Regions from separate parts of the Embleya sp. NPDC059237 genome, predicted to be linked through region 1. Evidence: riboswitches for the same ligand, from Rfam matches in the RefSeq annotation. Region 1 holds a riboswitch; the other holds the start of a gene.

Region 1 (11,073 bases):
TCCGGCGTTTGAGGACAAGCAAGCCGCAACCCAACTCCGCAGGCGACCCAGTCAGCCCGTCCGGCGTTTGAGGACGACCCGCCCCGTCCAAGGCCCAGGCACGCGACCCCCGCCGACCCACACCCCCGTCACGCCGCAGGCAACACGCGCGGGTCCGAATCAGGAACGCACCGGCCCCCATCCACCGTGTAGCTCCACCGCGCCCCCCGCTCCACCACTTCCCGAACCGCCGCCGCAAAGCGGTCCAGGTGCTCGACGGGCGTCCCCACACCGAAGCTGACCCGGATCGCGTTGAGGTTCTGCTGCCCCTCCGGCGCGTCCGGCGACCCACACTCGGTCGGCTGATCGGCCCGCCCGCCCAACAGGTGCCGCACCAGCGGGTGCGCGCAGAACAGCCCGTCCCGCACCCCGATCCCGTACTCCGCCGACAACACCGCCGCGAACCGCGAGCTGTTCCACCCCTCGACCACGAACGAGAGCACACCCACCCGCGCCGACTCGGGCCCGAACAGCTCCAGCGTCCGCACCTGGGGAATCTCCGCCAACCGAGCCCGCAACCGCGCCAACAACGCCTCCTCACGCGCGACCAGCGCCGCCGGCCCCGCCTCGGTGATCGCCCGGCACGCGGACGCCAACGCGTAGGCGCCGATCACGTTCGGCGACCCCGCCTCGTGCCGGGCCGCGCCGCTCTGCCACTCGACGTGGTCGCGCGAGACCGCCTTGCTCGCCCCGCCGCCCGCCAGGTACGGCTCCGCCGCGTCCAGCCAGTCCCCGCGCCCCGCCAACACCCCTGAGCCGAACGGCGCGTACAGCTTGTGCGCCGACAGCGCGACCCAGTCCACGTCCAGGTCCGCGACCGACACCGGGTGGTGCGGCGCCAGTTGCGCCGCGTCCAGCACGATCCGCGCCCCGAACCGGTGTGCCACCTCGGCCAGTTCCGCCACCGGGAACAGCTCGCCGGTCACGTTCGAGGCACCGGTCACGCACACCAGCCGAGGCCCGTCGCCGGAGCCTTCGAGCGCGGCCTCCAGCGCCGCGACCGCCTGTTCGGGCGAGGACGGCGCCGCCAACTGGGTCACCCCGGCATGCCGACGCCACGGCAGCAGCGCCGCGTGGTGCTCGGTCTCGAACACGAACACCCGGGTGCCGCGCGGCAGTACCGAGGCGAGCAGGTTCAGCGAATCGGTGGTGCCCCGGGTGAACAGCAACGTGTCGTCACCCCGCAACCCGAGGAACTCCGCGACCGTGGCCCGGCTCTGCTCGTACAGCTCGGTGGACAACTGCGACAGGTAGCCGGCACCGCGATGCACGCTGCCGTAGTACGGCAGATAGCCGGCCACGTCGTCCCACACCCGCTGCAGACACGGCGCGCTGGCCCCGTAGTCGAGCGCCGCGTACTCCACCTCACCCCCGGTGACCAGCGGAACGAGCACATCCCGCCCGACCACGGGCAGCGGGGCGGCAATGGCGACATCGGCGTCGAAGGCAACGGAGGCGGCGGAAGCGGCGGAAGCGGTACCGGCGGTCATGGCAAATCTCCTCGGCAGACGAGAACCGACCCACGCAATGTCGAGAAGTCGACATCAAAACAGCGCGGAGTGATCCCCGGATGAAATGTGGTCTCGGAAAAGCGACGCGCGACGACTCAGCGCGTACGGAATGGGCCGATCAGCCCGTTTCGAGAAAGAGATTTCACGCCATCACATGCTCCCCAGGTACAGGACCCGGTTCGCATGGGGCAATTGCCTGCCGCCACACCAGGGGTCCGCGCTTGCCGGGACGCCTGACGACGCCCGACCGTGTCATCACCCGGGGCACCCCACCGCGGAGCGAGGGTTGCCGGACAGCAAGCCGGGGCTTTCCACTGTCACTCGTGACCTGCGCAGAATTATTACCGCAGGAATCGCCGCGCGCAACGACCACCCCACCGGTTCCACATACTGGACACCGCCCCCACGCCCCGACGGAGCCCGAACGCGACGACGCCGGGCAGGCCCACCTCGGCCCACCCGGCGTACACATCCGCCTCCGGCTACCCTCGCGCGAACGACCGCGTCACGCCCACCCATCGATCGAGCGCCGCCTGCGCCGCCCCCGAGTCGATCGCCTCCGCCGCCCGCTCGATCCCGGCCGCCAACTGCTGCGTCAACGATCCGTCTCCCGGGCCGAGCGCGGCCAGCGCCGCCGCCGAGTTCAACAACACCGCGTCGCGCACCGCGCCCTTCTCCCCCGCGAGCAGCTTCCGGGCCACCCCCGCGTTGAACATCGCGTCGCCGCCGCGCAGCGACTCGATCCCGTTCAACGCGATACCCAGGTCGCGCGGATCCACCCGGTCCTCGCGCACGTCGCCGTCCCGCACGATCCACACCTGGGACGTGGTGGTCACGGTCAACTCGTCCAACCCGTCGTCACCGCGAAAGACCAGCGCGGTGGCCCCACGATCGGCCAGCACACCGGCCACGATCGGCGCCATCCGCAGATCCGCGACCCCGATCGCGTGATGCCGGACCCGCGCCGGATTGGTCAGCGGGCCCAGGAAGTTGAACGTGGTCGGCACCCCCAGCTCGCGCCGCGCCTGCGCGGCGTGCCGCAACGACGGGTGGAAGCGCTGCGCGAAGCACAGCGTGATGCCCGCCTCCCCGGCCGTCCGGGCCACCTGCTCCGGGGTCAGATCCAGCACCACGCCGAGCGCTTCGAGCACGTCGGCCGCGCCGCTGGCGGACGACGCCGCCCGGTTGCCGTGCTTGACCACGGTCTCGCCCGCGCCCGCGACCACGATCGCGGACATGGTCGAGATGTTCACCGTGCGGGCGAGGTCGCCGCCCGTGCCGACGATGTCCACCGTGCGGCCGGGTACCTCGATGGTCGACGCGTGCTCGTACATCGCCCGCACCAGACCCGAGACCTCGTCCACGGTCTCGCCCTTGGCCCGCAGCGCGATCACGAACCCGGCCACCTGCACCGGCGTGGCCTCACCCGTCATGATGTGGTCCATCGCCCACGCCGTGGCATCCGCCGGCAGGTCGTCACCCCGCATGAGCGAGGCCAGGATGTCGCGCCAGGAACGGGCCGCCGGGTTGCCGCCGCTCTGGTATGTAGAGGCCGAGGCGCCCATGGTCCGCTCCCGCAGTGTCATCGGATGAGTCGGCGCCAGCGTACCGACCGGGACCGGCGACACCCGACGGTTATCCGCGATGCGGTCAGGCCGGCTGGCGTCCCGCGATCCGCCCGCGGATCAGGTCGGCCGCCGCCGAGGCAAGCGTGCGCGGGTCCAACGGATGCGCGACCACCGCGTCGGCCCGGCACCAGGTGGCCAGCCACGCGTCCTGCGGGCGACCGACCAGGGTGAGTACGGGCGGGCAGTTGTAGATCTCGTCCTTGAGCTGCCGGCACACACCCATGCCGCCGGCGGGGGCGGTCTCCCCGTCCAGGATCACGAGGTCCACGCCGCCCTTGTCCATCGCCTCGATCACGGCGGGCTCGGTGGCGCACTCCAGGTATTCCACGAACGGCACGTCGACGGCGGGCCTGCGCCCGAGCGCGAGGGTGACCTTCCGACGGGTGTTGCGGTCGTCGCTGTACACAAGGACGGTCATGGTCTCGCCGCGCGTCATGTCCACCTGCCTGAGTCCGGGTACGGGACGACAACTTGGATCCGCCCCGGATGTTAGCGCTTTTCCCCGCCGGAATGTGGGGCTCGTCACGCTCCGATCCCGGCCCGACCGCCCGGGTCCGCCCGACTCACCCACGCGCCAGCACCTCGTAGCCCTCGGCGTCCCCGCCCAACCGCTGCGCCAGCCCCGCCATCCGGGTGCGCTCGCGGGCCGGTTCGAGGCCGGTGAGCACCTGCTGCCGCGCGATCCGCACCCGCAGCGGCCGCTCGTCGGCCGCCACGACCGTGACTGCCCATCCGTCCGCCGCCAGGATCCGGGTCGCCTCCGCGACCGCGTCGTGGTCCGGCAGGGTCACCACGTGCCGCATCACGAACGGACCGGTCTCCACCGCCACCCCGGCCGCCCGCATCTCCGCGACCACCGCCGAGTCGGCCCGCGCCGGATCGAAGCAGGAGCCGACCACGACCAGCGTGCCGTCGTCGACGAGCACGGGCACGGGCTCGGCACGCCGCCGGCGGAGGAACCGTTCGAGGATCATGCCGCGACGCTACTCGGCCCCGCTCGCCGACCTCGGCTCGGCTCCGGGGGCCACCCGGACGGCCGAATCGCCGTCCGCCGTTCGGGCAGAGTCACCCGCAAGAGTGCTCTTCGCGACGGATTTTCCGGCATCCCCGACGCCCCCGGCGCCGTCGCCGCCCGCCGCCGCCTCGCGCGCCAACCGCTCCTCCCGGGCCTTGCGCCCGGCCTCGATCAGTTCGAGTCGATCGAGCCGCCGGTCCTCGCGCACCGCCTCACGTTCGGACGCCTTGGCCCACTGCACGAACAACACGAGGAAGACGAGCAGTCCGATGATGTCGCCGCTGCCCCACAGGATCCCGCCGGCGGTGCCCTGATCGGACAGCGGACTCGCGCCCCAGTCGCGACCGAGGTCGTTGTACCAGTCACCGGCCAGCACGGTGGACGAACTCATGATCGCGATGCCCAGCCAGGCGTGGAACGGCAGCGTCGCGAAGACCGCGAGCAACCGCATCGGATGGCTCGCGCGCGGCATCGGGTCGAGCCCGAGCAGTGGCCAGAACCACATGCAACCGATGATCACGAAGTGCACGTGATTCATGTCGTGCATGAAGGTGTTGCGCAGCGTCAGCTCGTACCAGGGCGTGAAGTACAGCGCGAACGGATTGAGCACGAAGACGAAGCCGGCGAAGGCCGGGAAGGTGACCACCTTCGAGAATCTGCTGTGCAGGAGGGCGTTGAGCCGATTACGCCACTTGGTCGGCAGGGTGCGCAGCGCGAGGGTGATCGGCGCGCCCAGCGCCAGGAAGATCGGCGTGATCATCGCCAGCACCATGTGCTGCACCATGTGCACGCTCAACAACACGGTGTCGTAGGCGGCCAGCGCCGACTCGGTCGCGATCAGGAACGTGCCGAGGCCCAATCCCAGGAACGAGAAGGTGCGCCACCGCGACCACGCGTCCCCGCGGGCCCTGAGCTTGTGCACCCCGTACAGATAGAGCCCGCCGAACAACATCGCGACCAGGATCGGGATCGGCTCGAACACCCACCCGGTCAGGAGCCGAATGGGGGTCAGTTCGGGCGGGACGTTCCCGGGGGTCGCGTGTGCCAGGAACATCCCGGCATCGCCTGCAGAGCCACTCACGGAACCAGAGCCTAACCCCGACACGTTCAACGAGGGTTACCCCCCGAAGTGTGGGCAGATCCGGCGACCGCAATAATGGCCGCCGTGGCGACAGCAACTTCACTAGAAACCGGGCCCCCCTCACACGGGACACACGGGACACTCAACCGTCCCAACTTGGTCAGCATCGGCACGATCGTCTGGTTGGCGTCGGAGCTGATGTTCTTCGCGGCCTTGTTCGCGATGTATTTCACGATCCGGTCGGTCACCGGCTCGGACGCCTGGCGCGAGCATGCCAGTGAGCTGAACATCCCGTTCTCGACGGGCAACACGACGATCCTCGTGTTGTCCTCGCTCACCTGTCAGCTCGGCGTCTTCGCGGCCGAACGCGGTGACGTCAAGAAGCTCCGCATGTGGTTCATCATCACCTTCATCATGGGCGCCGTCTTCGTCGGCGGTCAGGTGATGGAGTACACGGAGCTGGTCAAGGAGGGCACGACTCTTTCGTCGTCGGCTTACGGTTCGGTCTTCTACCTGACCACCGGCTTCCACGGCATGCACGTGACGGGCGGTCTGATCGCCTTCCTGTTGGTCCTCGGACGCACCTACGCGGCCCGACGGTTCACGCACGAGCAGGCCACGGCCGCAATCGTCGTCTCGTACTACTGGCACTTCGTCGACGTGGTCTGGATCGGTCTGTTCTTCACGATCTACGTCATCAGGTAGACGTCCCGACACTCACTACGCAGACGACATTGGACCGGGGTTATCCGTGAAAAAGCTCTCCGCGCGGCGACGCCACCCCTTGGCGGCGATCGTCGTACTCATTTTTGCGCTCGCGGCCACGGGGGGGCTGTACGCCGCGTTCGCGCCCGCCAAGAAGGCGGAGGCCGACGACTCTGCCTCCATCGCGGTCGAAGCGGGCAAGAAGCTCTACCTGAGCGGATGTTCGACCTGCCACGGGCTCGACGCCCAGGGCTCCTCGGACGGACCCTCCCTGATCGGCGTCGGCGCGGCCGCCGTCGACTTCCAGGTGTCGACCGGCCGGATGCCCCTCCAGCAGCCCGGTGCCCAGGCACCGCGCAAGCCCGAGGTCTACACCCCGGCGCAGATCGAGCAGCTCTCCGCGTACGTGGCCTCCCTCGGCGCCGGGCCCAAGATCCCGACGGCGAACATGTACGCGCCCGACGGCGACATCGTCAACGGCGCCGAGCTGTTCCGCACGAACTGCTCGCAGTGCCACAACTTCTCCGGCGAGGGCGGCGCCCTGACCCAGGGCAAGTTCGCACCGCCGCTGAAGAACGTGGACCCGAAGCACATCTACGAGGCCATGCTCACCGGCCCGCAGAACATGCCTTCGTTCCCGGACAGCACGATGCCCGAGCAGCAGAAGAAGGACATCGTCACCTACGTGCGTGAGACGACGCACAAGGAGCCGAACCCCGGCGGTCTCGGTCTCGGCCGCCTCGGCCCGGTCTCCGAGGGCCTCTTCGGCTGGATCATCGCGCTCGGCCTGCTGATCGGCTGTGCGATCTGGATTGCCGCCCGGACCCCCAAGGCCAGGACCAAATGAGTAGCCAGGACAAATCCGAAGTGCCCGAAGAGCACCTGCCCGAGGTTCCCGCCTCGGCACATGTTCCGGCGGAAGGCGACCCGTTCGCCGACCCCGGCCTGCCGGCCCACGAGCCGCGCCGCACCGACATCGACGAGAAGGCGGCCAATCGCGCCGAGCGTCAGGTCGCGTTCCTCTTCGTGATCTCGATGCTGGCCACGATCGGCTTCATCTGGTCGTACGTCGGCATCGACAAAGACCGCATCATCGACATCTTCTTCTTCGGGAAGATCGGCGCCCAGAACGCCGCCCTCGGCGGCACCCTGGGCATCGCGCTGTTCTGCATCGGCGCCGGCGCGATCCACTGGGCGCGCACGCTGATGACGGACGAGGAGATCGTTCAGGAGCGCCACGAGTTCACCTCGGACCCGGAGACGCGCGAATACGCGATCCGCGAGTTCACCCAGGGCGCCTCCGACTCGGTGATCGGCCGTCGGCCGCTGATCCGGCGCACGATGATCGGCGCGATGGCCCTGGTGCCGCTGTCCGGCGTGGTGCTGCTGCGCGACCTCGGCCCGCTGCCCGGCACCAAGCTCCGGCACACCGAGTGGAAGCCGGGCAAGGAGCTGATCAACGAGGCGACCGGCCTGCCGATCAAGCCGGACGACATCGTCAAGGGCTCGCTCACCATGGCGCTTCCCGAGGGTCTGGTCGAGAAGTACGGCCCGGCCGGTCAGAAGGAGGAGCTCTCGCACGGCTGGCTGGAGAAGGCGGGCATGTCCGCGGTCCTGCTGGTCCGGTTGGAGCCGAAGGACATCAAGTCCAAGAAGGAACTGGCCTGGGGCCACGAGGGCATCGTGGCGTACTCGAAGATCTGCACCCACGTGGGTTGCCCGATCGGCCTGTACGAGCAGCAGACGCACCACCTGCTGTGCCCGTGCCACCAGTCCACCTTCGACCTGGCGGACGACGGCAAGGTCGTGTTCGGCCCGGCCGCTCGCTCGCTGCCGCAGTTGAAGATCCATGTGAACGAGGCGGGTAATCTCGCCGCGTCGCAGGACTTCGCCGAACCGGTCGGCGCGAGCTTCTGGGAGCGTGGCTGATGTCGAGCGAACAACCCAAGGGCGGGGCCAACAAGAGCACCCCGATCCCGGACAACGCGGCCGTTCGCGCGGCCGACGCGCTGGACAGCCGGCTGGGCATCTACGGCGCGGCGAAGAAGAACCTGCGCAAGGTCTTTCCGGACCACTGGTCCTTCATGCTCGGTGAAGTGGCGCTGTACAGCTTCATCGTGCTGCTGCTGACCGGCGTGTTCCTCACGCTGTTCTTCAAGCCGAGCATGCAGGAGGTCGTCTACGACGGCTCCTACGTGCCGCTGCAGGGCATCCACATGTCGCAGGCGTACGCCTCGACGCTGGACATCAGCTTCGACATCCGCGGTGGTCTGGCGATGCGTCAGATCCACCACTGGGCGGCGCTGATCTTCGTGTCCTCGCTGTTCGTGCACATGTTCCGGATCTTCTTCACCGGGGCGTTCCGCAAGCCGCGCGAAATAAACTGGCTGTTCGGCTTCCTGCTGCTCGTGCTGGCCATGGTCAACGGCTTCACCGGCTACTCGCTGCCCGACGACCTGCTCTCCGGTACCGGTCTGCGCATCGCCGAGGGCGTCGTCCTGGCGATCCCGCTGGTCGGCACCTACGTGCAGTTCTTCCTGTTCGGCGGGGAGTTCCCGGGCGAGGACATCGTCCCGCGCCTGTTCACCATCCACGTGCTGCTGATCCCGGCGATCATGGTCGGTCTGGTGACCGTCCACCTGATCCTGGTCTTCTACCAGAAGCACACCCAGTTCCCCGGCCCGGGCAAGACCGAGAAGAACGTCGTGGGCCTGCCGCTGCTGCCGGTCTACGCGGCCAAGGCCGGTGGCTTCTTCTTCATTGTGTTCGGCATCACCGCCGCGCTCGGCGGCCTGGTGCAGATCAACCCGATCTGGTCCTACGGTCCATACAACCCGGGACAGATCACTGCGGGCTCCCAGCCCGACTGGTACATCGGATTCCTCGAGGGATCCCTGCGCCTGATGCCGAACTGGGAGTGGAACATCTGGGGCCACACGTTCAGCTTCAACGTGCTGATCCCGTCCCTGATCCTGCCCGGTGTGCTGTTCACGTTCATGGCGATGTACCCGTGGATCGAAGGCTGGATCACCGGCGACAAGCGTGAGCACCACCTCCTGGACCGCCCGCGCAACATGCCGGTGCGCACCGGTCTGGGTGTCGCCTGGATCACCTGCTACGGCGTGTTGTGGGTCTGCGGTGGCAACGACATCATCGCGACGCACTTCCACATGTCGATCAACTCGATCACCTGGATCGGTCGGGTCGCCTTCTTCGTCGCCCCGGTGCTGGCCTACCTGGCCACGGTGCGGATCTGCAAGGGTCTGCAGCGCCGGGACCGGGACAAGGTCCTGCACGGCCGCGAGACCGGTGTGATCAAGAAGCTCCCGCACGGCGAGTTCATCGAGATCCACGAGCCGCTGGACCCGGGGATGCGGCACACCCTGACCGCGCACGAGCAGCCGAAGCCGTACGAGTTGGAAGCGGCCGAGGACGAGAACGGTGTGGCCCGCAAGGTCAAGCGTTCGGACAAGCTGCGGTCGCGGATGTCGCACTGGTACTTCGCCGAGCCGATCGAGAAGCCGACGGCGGAGGAGTACAAGGAGCTGACCAGCGGACACGGTCACCACTGACGCGACCGGGGCCGGGCTGCTGACGCCACATCGGCACGACCCGTAGGACGCGCAGGAACGACGAAGGGCCCCACCGGGGAATCCGGTGGGGCCCTTCGTCGTTCGCCCCGCAGTCGGCCGTACAGGGCCCTTCCCGGCCGCCCCGCGGGCCGACGCGGCCCCGGAGGTCACGGTTGGCGGCACAGGCACCGACATCGCCCTCACAGCGGCCGGGTCGTGCCCGCTCCCACGACGCTCCTGGCCAACCAGTCCGGCCAGTCCAGGTTCCACTCGCCGTAGCCGTTGCCGATCGGCTCCATCGCCTTGGGATCGCCCGTGTTCACCACGGTGACCACGTCGCCGATCTTGACCTGGTCGTAGAACCACTTGGCGTTGTCGGTGCTCATCCCCACACACCCGTGGCTCACGTTGGCGCTGCCCTGCGAGCCCACCGACCACGGCGCGGCGTGCACGAACTCGCCGCTCCAGGTCACCCGGGTGGCCCACTCCACGTCGAGCCGGTAGCCGTCGCTGCTGTCCGCCGAGATGCCGACCGTGGTGCCGTCCATCAGCACGTGCGGCGCCTTGCCGAGCACGACCTTGGTGCCGGAGCGGGTGGTGAAGCCGGGCTTGCCGGTGGTCACCGGGACGGTCTTGAGGTCGGTGCCGTTGCGCCTGACCGTCATCGTGTGCGCCCCGGAGTCCACCGTGGCGATCACCGAATCGCCGATGTCGAAGCCGACCCGCCCGCCGGGACCGCCGTACACGCCGTGCCCGAAGTCGACGCCGAGCAGGCTGGTGAGCACCGCCACCTTCGTGCCGACCGGCCAGTACGCCCTGGGCCGATAACGCACCGTCTTGTCGTCCACCCAGCCCCAGGCGCCCTCGACCGGCGCGGAAGTGGACACCTCCAGGTGCCGCTCCACCTCGGCGCGCTGCGCGGGATCGGTGACCGGCCCGTGGAACGTGACGGTGATCGGCATGCCGACGCCCACCGTCGAGTCGGCGTCCGGCGTCACCGTGTCCACCGTCAACTCGGCGTCCCGGGCGATGGTGGTGAAGTCCTCGGTACGCGTCGTGGTGTGCCCGAAGGCGTCCACCGCGGACGCAGTGAGCGTGTATTTGGTGGCGTAGCCCAGCGGCTCGGAGTTGGACCAGGTCGCGTCGCCGGGCGCGTTGCCCCCGGGCACCGCCCTGCCGTCGGGGCCGACCAGGTTCACCGCGTACAACCGGCCCTCGCGCACGCTGACCACGATCGGCCGGCCCGGCTGCGCGGGTCGGTCCGGCCGCACGTCCACCGCCACCTGGGCGACGCCCGCGTCGGGGCGGGGCTTGTCGACATCGCGGTGCTTGTCCCAGGTCCCGCAGCCGGCGACGAACACCAGGGGAATCGCCGACACGAGGGCCGCGCAGAGCCACCGGGGGCGAACAGCTCCATTCCGCATCATGCAAGACCTCCAGCCGTGCGGGGCGAGCGCGGAGCACGCGCGGTTGCCGCATCGAGAGTGGCCGGGATGGTCCCAATTCATTCGGATAATCAGAC
Region 2 (11,073 bases), on a different contig from region 1:
TCTCCTCGACGGTGATGACGCCTTCCTTGCCGACCTTGTCCATGGCCTCGGCGATCATCTCGCCGATCAGGGGGTCAGCGGCGGAGATCGAGGCGGTGGAGGCGATCTGCTCCTTCGTCTCGACGTCCTTCGCGAGCGCGAGCAGCTGCTCGGAGACGGCCTCGACGGCCTTCTCGATGCCACGCTTGAGGGCCATCGGGTTCGCGCCGGCGGCCACGTTGCGCAGGCCCTCGCGGACGAGCGCCTGGGCGAGGACGGTCGCGGTCGTCGTACCGTCACCGGCGACGTCGTCCGTCTTCTTGGCGACCTCCTTGACCAGCTCGGCACCGATCTTCTCGTACGGGTCCTCGAGCTCGATCTCCTTGGCGATGCTCACACCATCGTTGGTGATGGTGGGCGCACCCCACTTCTTCTCGAGCACGACGTTGCGGCCCTTGGGGCCCAGCGTGACCTTGACGGCGTCGGCGAGCTGGTTCATCCCGCGCTCGAGGCCGCGGCGCGCTTCCTCGTTGAACGCGATGATCTTGGCCATGTGGTGAAGTCCTCCCAGAACGGGGGTGAGTGCCGGACCGCACAGGTGCCCGCGACGGACGACCCGACCACCGCGAGGATCCCTCCCTCACGGGTGCCGAGCCTCACCGGCCCGGTCCGTTTCTGTCACTCTCACATCCAGAGTGCTAACGCCAATGATTAGCACTCGACCATGCCGAGTGCAAGCGCAACGGGCGGGTCCGGGCCCCTCGGCCCACACCCGCGCGTGTCACACACCACCCCAACCCCCCCACCCGGGCCCCGAGGCGCGGCCCGTCCACATGCCGCGGGGCTCGGCCTCGGCCGCCCGACACGGGTACGTGTGCGCCCCCGCCCGCCTGCACGGCCCCTGGCCGGGCCCGCCCGCCCCGGCACGTCCGGAGCGGCCCCGGAACGGGAATCCCGGCTGCCGGGCCTGCGGTGGTTGCGTGGTCGCGTGGTTCGGACCACGGCGTTGCCCGCACGGCCGGGACGGGTTCGGATGTGCCGCCCCTGGGCCCACATCGGGTTCGGGCGTCGCGCCGCCCCGGCTCACGTCGGGTCCGATCGCGCCGCCGGGTCGTCTGTGGCCATGCCGAGTTCGGGTGCCGTGCCTGTGGTTGTGCGGGGGCGGGTGGCGGGCTCGGCCGCGTCGTCCGCATCGCTCTGGTGGGCCGCCTCCCGCCGGAGCGGATTCGCGTGTACCGCCGCACCCGCGCCCCGCCGCCGCCCGCACGTCGGGGCCGGGGGACAACGACCGGGGCCCGGCCCCCGCTTGGCGGGAAGGCCGGGCCCCGGTCATGGATCCGACAGGATCGGGCGCGTTATGTGCCGCGATGTGTCGTGCAGTCCGTGGTGTGGACCGTTTCAAGCAGAGGAGCAGAGGAGCGCATGGCTCCCGGTTCAGGCGGTGACGCGGACCATGTCGGCCTGCGGCCCCTTCTGCCCCTGCGAGATCTCGAACTCGACTCGCTGCCCCTCCTCGAGCGTCCGGTACCCGTCCATCTGGATCGCGCTGTAGTGGACGAAAACGTCCGCCCCACCGTCGACCGCGATGAAGCCGTACCCCTTCTCCGCGTTGAACCACTTGACGGCGCCCTGAGCCATTCCTAACTCCCCTGTTACTGGCCCTTTCACGGATACTGCACGCCGCAGCTCCGGGTTCGTATCCAGAAGGACCCGGCCCTCTGCTACGACCGCGGCTGAATGTATCCGGACGGATGCCCGGAGCAACAGGTCAATCGGACGAGAATTCCCGAGCGAATAAAACTCGCATTCTTCGCGAGTCTTAGAAAAAGCCGTATTTCAATCCACCAGGAAAACGACTTTCCGCACATATCGGATGTGATCCCGACCACGGGTTTACCGACGCGCCGCCGCCAAAGACGGGAAATGGAGCCGGTTAAACCCGGGTTACGCACAACCTTCGGCAGGAACGAAGAAATCCGCCGCGCGGTGCTCGCGCGGCGGATTTCCCGGTTCCGTTTCGTGCCCGATCGAGGAAGATCGGGACGCTCGGCCTATCGCGTCAGCAACCCCCGGCGACCGCCGGGATGATCGAAACGGTGCCCTTGTCGGGGATCGCCGTGGCGAGCCCGTCGGCGAAGCGCACGTCCTCGTCCTCCACGTACAGATTCACAAAGCGACGCAGCTTGCCCTCGTCGTCGAGGATGCGCGCGCGAATTCCGGTGTGGGCCTTTTCCAGCGAGTCCAGGACCTCGGCGAGCGTGGTGCCCTCGGCGGACACCTCCGCCGCCCCGCCCGTGTAGGTGCGCAGGATGGTCGGGATGCGAACGGAGACGCTCATGCGAGGCCGGCCTTTCGGAAGGAGTCCAGGGTGGGTCGAATGGTCGCGGTGGGTCCGGTCGTCGGCGTGACCGCGTCCAACGTCTTGAGGCCGTCGCCCGTGTTGAGCACGACCGTCTCGGCGTCCGGGTCCAGCGCGCCGGACTCGAGCAGCTTGCGCAGGCAGCCCACGGTGACCCCGCCCGCGGTCTCGCCGAAGATGCCCTCGGTACGCGCGAGCAGCTTCATCGCCTCGACCACCTCGACGTCGTTCACGTCCTCCACCGCGCCGCCCGTGCGCTTGCACACGTCGAGCACGTAGGGGCCGTCGGCAGGGTTGCCGATCGCGAGCGACTTGGCGATCGTGTCCGGCCGCACCGGGCGGATCACGTCGTGCCCGGCCTTCCACGCGGCGGCCACCGGGGAGCACCCCGTCGCCTGGGCGCCGAAGATCTTGTACGGCGCGTCCTCGACCAGACCCAGCGCGATCAACTCGCGAAAGCCCTTGTCGATCTTGGTCAGCTGCGACCCCGACGCGATGGGAATGACGATCTGCTCCGGCAGTTTCCAGCCGAGTTGTTCCGCGATCTCGTAGGCCAGCGTCTTGGAACCCTCGCCGTAGTAGGGCCGCAGGTTGACGTTGACGAAGCCCCAGCTCTCGCCGGCCGGGTCGCCGATCAGCTCCGAACAGAATCGGTTGACCTCGTCGTAGGTCCCCTCGATGGCGACCAGCTCGCCGCCGTAGACCGCCGCCGTGACGACCTTGCCGGCCTCCAGGTCGGACGGGATGAACACACAGCTGCGCAGACCCACCCGGGCGGCGGCGGCACCCACCGCGCCGGCCAGGTTGCCGGTGGACGAGCAGGACAGCGTGGTGAAGCCGAAGGTGCGCGCGGCCTCGACCGCGATCGCCACCACGCGGTCCTTGAAGGAGTGCGTCGGGTTCCCGGAGTCGTCCTTGACGTGCAGGTTGCGCACGCCCAGCTCGCGGCCCAGGTTCTCGGCCCGCACGAGCTTGGTGAAGCCGGGGTTCAGGCTGGGCCGGGACGCGACGTCCGCGGACACCGGCAGCAGCGGCGCGTAGCGCCAGATGTTGTGCGGCCCGGCCTCGATCCGCTCCCGCGTCACGGTGCCGAACTCGTAGGCGACCTCCAGGGGGCCGAAACAGGACTCGCAGGCGTACTTCGGGCCGAGCTCCGTGCGCTCTCCGCACTCGCGACACGACAGCGCGACGGCCGGACCGAAGGAGGTGGGGATGGCGCTGGTGGTGCGGGTGGCGGTGGGTGTCGCCATGGCGAGGGCCTTTCTGTCCTCATCTTTACCCGTGGGGTCCCACGGGCCGGACTTGGCACCTGTCCGACTCGTCGGCCGCTCGCTCGCGCCGAAAGCGCGTCACGAGGAATGACGATCGGATGGTTGCCGGGGCTTCAACGGGCCGTTCCCTCTGCCCCTCTGGATGAGCTGCTATGGCGGTGGACACACCCTTCGCCGGGTGGCCGGTCCGCGTTTGTCCGGTCCGACGTGCGATCGTCGTAACCGGTGACGACGACTGTAACCGAACCGGTGCCGCGTCGATCATCCGGTCCACCTCGCGAGACGATAAAGGGTGGAACGACCGAGGCCGGAACACCGGCGACGACAGGGGATCTTCGAACGTGACGCACGAGGTGGGCGACTGGCTCCGACGGCGGTCCTCCGCCGCCGCCGACTGGCCCGTCGACAGGCTTCTCGACGCCAAACGCGACACCCGGGTCAGCGTCGTCCTGCCCGCGTTGAACGAGGCGGCGACCGTCGGCGACATCGTCAAGGTGATCCGGACCGAGCTGGTCGAGCGGGTACCGCTGGTGAACGAGCTGGTGGTGGTCGACTCCGGCTCCACCGACGACACCGCGCGGGTGGCCGCCGACGCGGGCGCGCGGGTGGTGCACCGCGACGACATCCTGCCCGCGCTCCCGGCCGTGCGTGGCAAGGGCGAGGTGTTGTGGCGCTCGCTCCTGGTCACCGACGGCGACATCGTCGCGTTCGTGGACGCCGACCTGAAGGACTTCTCGGCGGACTTCGTCACCGGGATCCTCGGCCCGCTGCTCACCGACCCCTCGGTCCAGCTGGTCAAGGCCATGTACGACCGGCCGCTGGAGATCGGCGACACGATCGTGCCCGCCGGCGGCGGCCGGGTCACCGAATTGGTCGCCCGCCCCCTGCTCAACCTGCACTGGCCCGAACTGGCCGGCTTCGTGCAGCCGCTCGGCGGCGAATACGCGGCCCGCCGCACACTGCTCGAACAACTGCCCTTCCCGTGCGGCTACGGCATCGAGACCGCGATGCTCGTGGACACCCTGCGCCTGGTCGGCCTGGACGCGATGGCCCAGGTGGACGTCGGTGTGCGGCGGCACAACCACCAGGACGAGGCGGGCCTGGGGCGGATGGCGGCGGAGATACTCCAGGCCGTCGAGCGCCGACTGCGCCGCGGCCCCGCCGGCGCACACCCGGCCGCGCCGAACACCGTGCTGACCCAGTTCGAACGGGACGAGGCGGGCTTTCGCGTACGCACCCACGACATCGCCGCCCGGGAGCGACCGCCGATGGCCACGGTGCCCGAGTACCGGGCACGAACCCGCCTGGTCGGGCGCTGACCCCCGGCCCGGGGGTTTTCCCGGCGTTCGGCCCAGGTTTCCCCGGCGTTCGGCCCGGGTTTCCGCCTCGGTGGCCCGGGGTCCGCCGATGCCCGAGAGGCACAATCCGACTACGTGTGGTAGTGGTCGGTGGGCGTGATACTCGCCACACCGTTCGAACCGAGGGCACGGTCGGCCCGGGTTTGCGCACCGGGATGCGTGGCTAGGGTCGGGGCATGAGTGCTCCCCCTCCCGCCACCCCCTCTCCCGCCGGGGTGCTGGTCGCCTCCAACCGCGGTCCCGTCTCCTTCTCCCTGGAGGACGACGGCACGCTCACGGTGCGGCGCGGCGGCGGCGGACTGGTGTCCGGCCTGTCCACCGCCGGGCAGGGCACCGGCGCCGTGTGGGTCTGCTCCGCGCTCGGCGAGCCCGACCGCACCGCGACCCGCGCCGCGCCCTCGGGCCGGCTGGATCTCGCCGGTCACGACACCGGCGGGCTGGCCGTGCGGATGCTCGACATCGACCCCGGCACCTTCGCGCGGGCGTACAACGCCATAGCGAACTCGACCCTGTGGTTCGTCCACCACCTGCTCTACGACACCCCCTCCAAGCCGGTCTTCGACGCGCGCTTCCGCAAGGAGTGGGCCTCCTACGAGGCGTACAACCAGGCGTTCGCCGAGGCCCTGGCGGAGGAGGCGGCCGAGGGCGCGAAGGTCGTCGTACAGGACTACCACCTGACCCTGGTGCCGGTACTGCTCCGCCGACTGCGTCCCGACCTGCGGATCGGCCACTTCGCGCACACCCCCTGGGCGCCGCCGGACTACTTCCGGCTGCTGCCCGACGACATCGCCCGCTACGTGCTCGAAGGGGTGCTCGGCGCGGACCACGCCGGATTCCATTCCCGGCGCTGGGCGCTGGCGTTCCTGGACTGCTGCGCCGACGTGCTGGGCGCCGAGGTGGACCGGGACGCGATGACCGTCACGCACGCGGGCCACGTGACCGAGATCGGCGTACACGCGCTGGGCGCCGACGCCGAGTTTCTGCGCGAGCGCGCGTCCCGGGCCGACGTGGACACCCGCCTCGCCGGGCTGCGCGAGGCGGTCGGCGACCGTCGGGTGATCGTCCGGGTGGACCGTACGGAGTTGTCCAAGAACATCGTCCGGGGCCTGCTGGCCTACCGCGAACTGCTGCGCACCCGACCGGAATGGCTCGGCCGGGTGGTGCACGTGGCGTTCGCCTATCCGTCGCGGCACGACCTGCCGGAGTACCGCGAGTACACCGCCGCGGTGCAGCGGGTGGCCAAGGAGATCGACGACGAGTTCGGCACCGACGACTGGCAGCCGCTGATCCTGCACGTCAACGACGACTTCCCGCGCTCGCTCGCGGCGTATCGGCTGGCCGACGTCGCGCTGGTGAATCCGATCCGGGACGGGATGAACCTGGTCGCCAAGGAGGTGCCGGTGGTCTCCCTCCTGGACGAGGGACACGGGGGTTGCGCGCTGGTGCTCTCGCGCGAGGCGGGCGCGTGCGAGGAGTTGGGCGAGGACGCGATCGTGGTCAACCCGTTCGATGTCTCGCAGACCACCGAGGCGCTGCACGAGGCGCTGACGATGGACACCACCGACCGGCTCCAGCGCACCAAGCGGCTGGCCGCAGCGGCGGTGGCGCTCAACCCGCAGCAGTGGTTCTTGGAGCAACTGGACGCGTTGGACGTCTGACCGGGTGGGTGACCGGGCGGCCATATGCCTGTCGAACCGCGCGGTTCGACAGGCATATGGCGGTGGACTCGGTGCTCGGTGCTCGGGGTTCGATGCTCAGGCCGCGGTCGGCGCGGCGGCGCGGCGTCGGCGCGTGGTCACCACCGCGACCGTGCCGGCGGCGACCAGGGCCGCGCCGACGGTGCCCGCGGCGGCGAGGCCGGCCGGGCCGGTGAGCGCCAGGTTGCCGCCACCGGACGTGCCGCCCGAGCCGCCGGTGGATCCCGCGGCCCCGCCGGCTCCGCCCGAGGTGCCGGCCGACGTGCTGCCCATGCTCGCCGAACCGGTGGTGCCTGCGCCGGTGGTGCCCGCGCTCGTCCCGGCGGTCGTGGTCGAGCCGTCCTTGAAGGCGACCTTCACGAAGGCGTCCTGGCTGCGGTCGGGGGAGCCGTGCGCGGCCATGGTCAGCACGTAGCACGCGGTCTTGAGGCAGTCGACGTCCTTGCCCGCGCCGTTCTTGTACGCGGCCTTGACGTCGGTGAGCGTGACCGAGAACGTGCCGTCCGGGTCGACCCCGTCCGCGCCGTATGCCTTGATCCACTTCGAGGCGCCGTAGTTGCCCGCGTTGGTGGTCCAGTCGGCCTCCTTCGGGCCGAACACCACGTAGATCCCGTTACCGCTGCCGGCCGCGTAGCCGGAGCCCTTGACGGTGATCGAGGCGCCCGCCGGGTCCAGGCCGGTGCTCGGAGACACGGTCAGCTTCACCCCACCGGCGGCCCGAGGGGCCGCGGCCGGTGCGGCCTGTGCCGCCGTGGCCGCGCGCAACGATCGGGGTGCCGCGGCGGTCGGCGCGGGCGCGGCGAAGGTCAGCCCGACCCTCGCGGTGGCCCCACCCTCGGCCCCGACCCGGACCTCGAACGCCGGGGCGTCCGGGGCGAATCCGGTGCCGACCACGAGCGGGGTCGCGACGAAGCCGTTGCCGTCGGCGGTGAGCACGCGGCTGCCCTTGGAGTCGACGGTGTCGCCGCCGTACAGCGCGACGGTGACCTTCGCGCCGGGGGCGAAGCCGCGAGCGGTCACGGTGATCTCGTCGCCGCCCGAGGCCAGTTCGGCGCCGCGCGAGACGGTCGCGGTGGGGGCGGCCGACGGGGTGGTGGTCGATGGCGTCGAGGTCGACGGGGCCGCGCCGACGGCCGGCGCGGCCAGGATGCCGGCGGCGGTCAGGCCGAAGGCGGCGGCTGCGGTGAGCATGCGCCGAGCGGGCGGAGTGTGCGGGGTGAACATGGCGGCTCCTGAAGGGATTTCGGGCAACGCGACGGCGGGTCGTCAGCCGGTCGGGTCGGCGGTGGCTTCGGTGCGGGTGTCGGCGGGGTTGCCGGCCTCGGTGGTCGCCGCGCCCTCGGCGGCGGCGCGTCCGCGGCGCCGGACGACCCGAACGATCCGGCCGATCAGCGCGCCGAGCAGCAGCACGATCGCGCCGAGGAGCAACCACGGCGGCGCCCATATGGCGGTCGACTTGCCGGCCGCGGTCGCCGGATCACCCGTCACCTTCACGTCGGCGGTGAGGCGCCCGGCCGGGACGACGCCGGCGAAGCGCTGGACCACCTCGTGCGTGGCCCCGGGCAACAACTCGGGCAGCGTGGTGTGCTTGGGGCCGCCGAGTCGCCGGCCGCCGAGGCCGGAGATCGTGGTCTGCGCCCGGGCGGTGGTCCGTACGTTGCCGGTGTTGCGGACCCGGTAGCGCACCACCGCCTCGGCGCCGCCGAACATCGCGAGCGGGTTGTCGTAGGACAGTCGCAGGTCCTCGATCGCCAGCCCCGGCAGCGCGGGACCGTCCACGCGCAGGTACACCCGCGCGCCGACCCGCCGGTCCACGTCGAACCGCTGCTCGCCGGGCCCGGTCGCGGCGGCCTTGATCGAGGCGACGATGGCGCCGGTGTGATCGCCGGGCGTGGCGCCCACCGGGACGGTCAGCCGGAAGGGGATGTCCGCGCGCTTGCCCGGCGCGATCGTGTACGACTCGGCGTCGAAACCGATCCACGAGCCGACGTCCCGGGGCTGCTCGGCGCCGGTCAGCAGGGTCATCCCGCCGTCCACGGCGAGCACCGCGTCGGTGGCGTAGACCCGCAGGGTCAGCGGCTCGGCGCCGAAGTTGGACACGCCGACCACGTCGACCAGGGTCTGGCCCGGGGCGGCGGTGAGCACGAAGTGGTCCCGGCTGCCTGCTGGTTGCACGCCCCAGGTGAACTCGTCGGCGGCTCGGGCGGGGGTGGCCGGGAGGAGGACGAGCGCGACGAGGGCGATCAGGACGGCGGAGAGGGCACGAAGCGGGGCGGCGGGCATTGCGGGGCTCCCGGGGCGGCTTTGCTGCGGGGTGGGTGGCACGGTGGGTCGAGTGGTCGGAGTCGGATGTGTGGTGAGCGGATCCGCGCACCGGCGGCGGAGCGCAGCGGAGCCGCAACCCACTGCGCAACCGGTGGAGCACAGCGGAGCCGGAATTCGGTAGGCGCCGCGCAGCGGCAACGCCCCCCTCCCGCGCGCCGACGGAGCGAAGCGGAGGAGAAGCCACTTCACAACTGAGCCGACGGTTCGTGGACTCATCAAGGGCTCGGACGGAGGGTTTTAGGTAACCGGAGTCGGGACGTGAGCAGGTCGGGTAACCGGAGTCGCGACACGAGCAAAGGGCGGAGCCAGAGTCGTGTCCGCAGCGTTGCTTCTTTTGGGCGCTTCGCGCCGGCTCGCGAGGGGCTGCGCGCCCCTCCGCTTCGCTCCGGGTCACCCAGCCCGAGTTCTGCGGCTCCGCCGCTCTCCGCGCTGCGCGCGTCGATCCCGCGGGCGGCCCGGGTCGTGGGCGCTGACGCGCCACGGGGGTGCGCGTCCCTTGCCGCGATGGCTCGCGGGGCCCGGTCGGGCCGAGGACGACGCCTGTAAAACCGCACCCTTCGAGGTGAACGCAACGGGTGGAGCGGGTGGGTAACCGGCCAATCCGGGCCGCGATGGGTCGCGGGGCCCCGTCGGGTCGGGGACGGGGCCTGTAGAACCGCAGCCTTCGGGGTGAACGCAACGGGTGGAGCGGGTGGGTAAAACCGGCCCGGGACGGGCGGCGCCGAGGGCGTTGGGGCCCGCCCGGGCCGGGGTGGTCAGATGAGCGTGAGCGTGAGTGTGCCCGTGTACGTGCCGGGGACGGTCGTGCCGGGGACGCCGAGTTTGAGGGTGCCACCGCATTCGAAGGAGCCCGCACCGGCGCCGGCCGCCGACGCGCACAACGTGCGTGCCCGGCCGAGACCCGTGCCCGGGTCGGCCGGAGCGCCCGGGGTCACCGAGGCGGTGGCGCCGCCGGTGGGGAGCGTGCCGGTGACCGACTTGGCGGTGGGGGTCCAGCCGAGGTTGTCGCCGACGATTCGGCCGCCGGCCGAGGTCAGGTCACTGGCCTGGCCGGTGAGCGTCCATCCGGCGTTGGTGCCGCGCGCGTCGGAGACGGTGAGCGGGTTGAGCGCGCCGCCGGTGAAGGTGTCCTTGCCGTTGAGGGTGACGCCCGGGAGCGCGACGTCGGTGCCGCCGACGCCCAGGGTCAGCGGGCCGCCCCGCACGTCGGTGGTGATCACCTGGTAGCCGGTGCCGGGGCCCGGGTTGGTCGGGGCCTTGAACGCGACCGGGACGAAGGTGTCCTGGCTGCGGTCCGGCGAGCCGTGGGCGGCGAAGGCTACGACGTGGCAGGTGGTGACGGCACAGTCGTACTCGACGCCGTCCTTGTTCCGGTACTTGGCCTTCATGCCGTCGAGCGTCAGCGAGAAGCTGCCGTCGGCGTTCAGCTTGGCCTGGCCCGGCGAGTTGCCCGGGGTGGTGCGCACCCACTTGGTCGCCTGGTACGGCGCGGGGTTGGTGTTCCAGTCGCTGCCCTTGGGGCCGAACGCGACGTAGACGCCGTTGCCGCCGTCGCGGACCGGGTCGAAACCGGTGCCGGTGACGGTGAAGTTCTGGCCGTCGGGGTTCGCGCCCGCGGCCGGGGTCACCGTGAGCTTGGGCGCCGGCGGCGGGGTGGTGTTCTTGAACGCGACCGGCGTGAAGGTGTCCTGGCTGCGGTCGGTCATGCTCGCACCATGCGCGGCGAAGGTGACGACGCGGCACTCCTGCTTGAGGCAGTCCACCTCCTTGCCGTTGCCGTCGGTGTACTTCGCCTTGACATCGAGCGTGGTGGTGAAGGCGCCGTCGGCGCTCATCTTGCTGCCGGCGACCCACGCCTGGGCGCCGTACGCGCTCGCGTTGGTGTAGTAGTCGTCGATCTTCGGGCCGAACAGGACGTAGACCCCGTTGCCGGAGTTGCGGGTCTTGTCGAAACCGGTGCCGGTCACGGTGATCGTCGCGCCGTCGGGATCGATGTCGACGGCGGGCGACACGCTCACCGCCGGGGTTGTGGCGGCCCGCGCGGGCGAGGCGAGGCTCACGCCGGCCACGGCCAGGGCGCCGGT

What was found. Region 1 has a riboswitch for S-adenosylmethionine ahead of ACFXKZ_RS46780 (aminotransferase class V-fold PLP-dependent enzyme). Riboswitches for the same ligand answer to the same signal wherever they lie in the genome.
Region 2: it holds a riboswitch for S-adenosylmethionine, as region 1 does, so the genes downstream of both, thrC (threonine synthase) here and ACFXKZ_RS46780 (aminotransferase class V-fold PLP-dependent enzyme) in region 1, are expected to answer to the same signal.

The regions. Positions count from the first base shown of each region.
Region 1 covers NZ_JBHZAE010000025.1:36,540-47,612, reverse strand. The annotation lists gene ACFXKZ_RS46780 (aminotransferase class V-fold PLP-dependent enzyme) at 129-1,529, opposite strand; SAM riboswitch class IV at 1,763-1,879, opposite strand; gene trpD (anthranilate phosphoribosyltransferase) at 2,033-3,115, opposite strand; gene ACFXKZ_RS46770 (response regulator transcription factor) at 3,201-3,614, opposite strand; gene ACFXKZ_RS46765 (ribonuclease E inhibitor RraB) at 3,742-4,152, opposite strand; gene ACFXKZ_RS46760 (cytochrome c oxidase assembly protein) at 4,162-5,274, opposite strand; gene ACFXKZ_RS46755 (heme-copper oxidase subunit III) at 5,350-5,979, shown strand; gene ACFXKZ_RS46750 (c-type cytochrome) at 6,026-6,826, shown strand; gene ACFXKZ_RS46745 (Rieske 2Fe-2S domain-containing protein) at 6,823-7,908, shown strand; gene ACFXKZ_RS46740 (cytochrome bc complex cytochrome b subunit) at 7,908-9,551, shown strand; gene ACFXKZ_RS46735 (Ig-like domain-containing protein) at 9,752-10,930, opposite strand.
Region 2 covers NZ_JBHZAE010000003.1:404,764-415,836, forward strand. The annotation lists gene groL (chaperonin GroEL) at 1-532, opposite strand, end outside; gene ACFXKZ_RS12435 (cold-shock protein) at 1,414-1,617, opposite strand; gene ACFXKZ_RS12440 (MoaD/ThiS family protein) at 2,039-2,317, opposite strand; gene thrC (threonine synthase) at 2,314-3,588, opposite strand; SAM riboswitch class I at 3,605-3,758, opposite strand; gene ACFXKZ_RS12450 (glucosyl-3-phosphoglycerate synthase) at 3,951-4,928, shown strand; gene ACFXKZ_RS12455 (trehalose-6-phosphate synthase) at 5,144-6,625, shown strand; gene ACFXKZ_RS12460 (hypothetical protein) at 6,722-7,888, opposite strand; gene ACFXKZ_RS12465 (DUF916 domain-containing protein) at 7,931-8,947, opposite strand; gene ACFXKZ_RS12470 (hypothetical protein) at 9,745-11,073, opposite strand, start outside.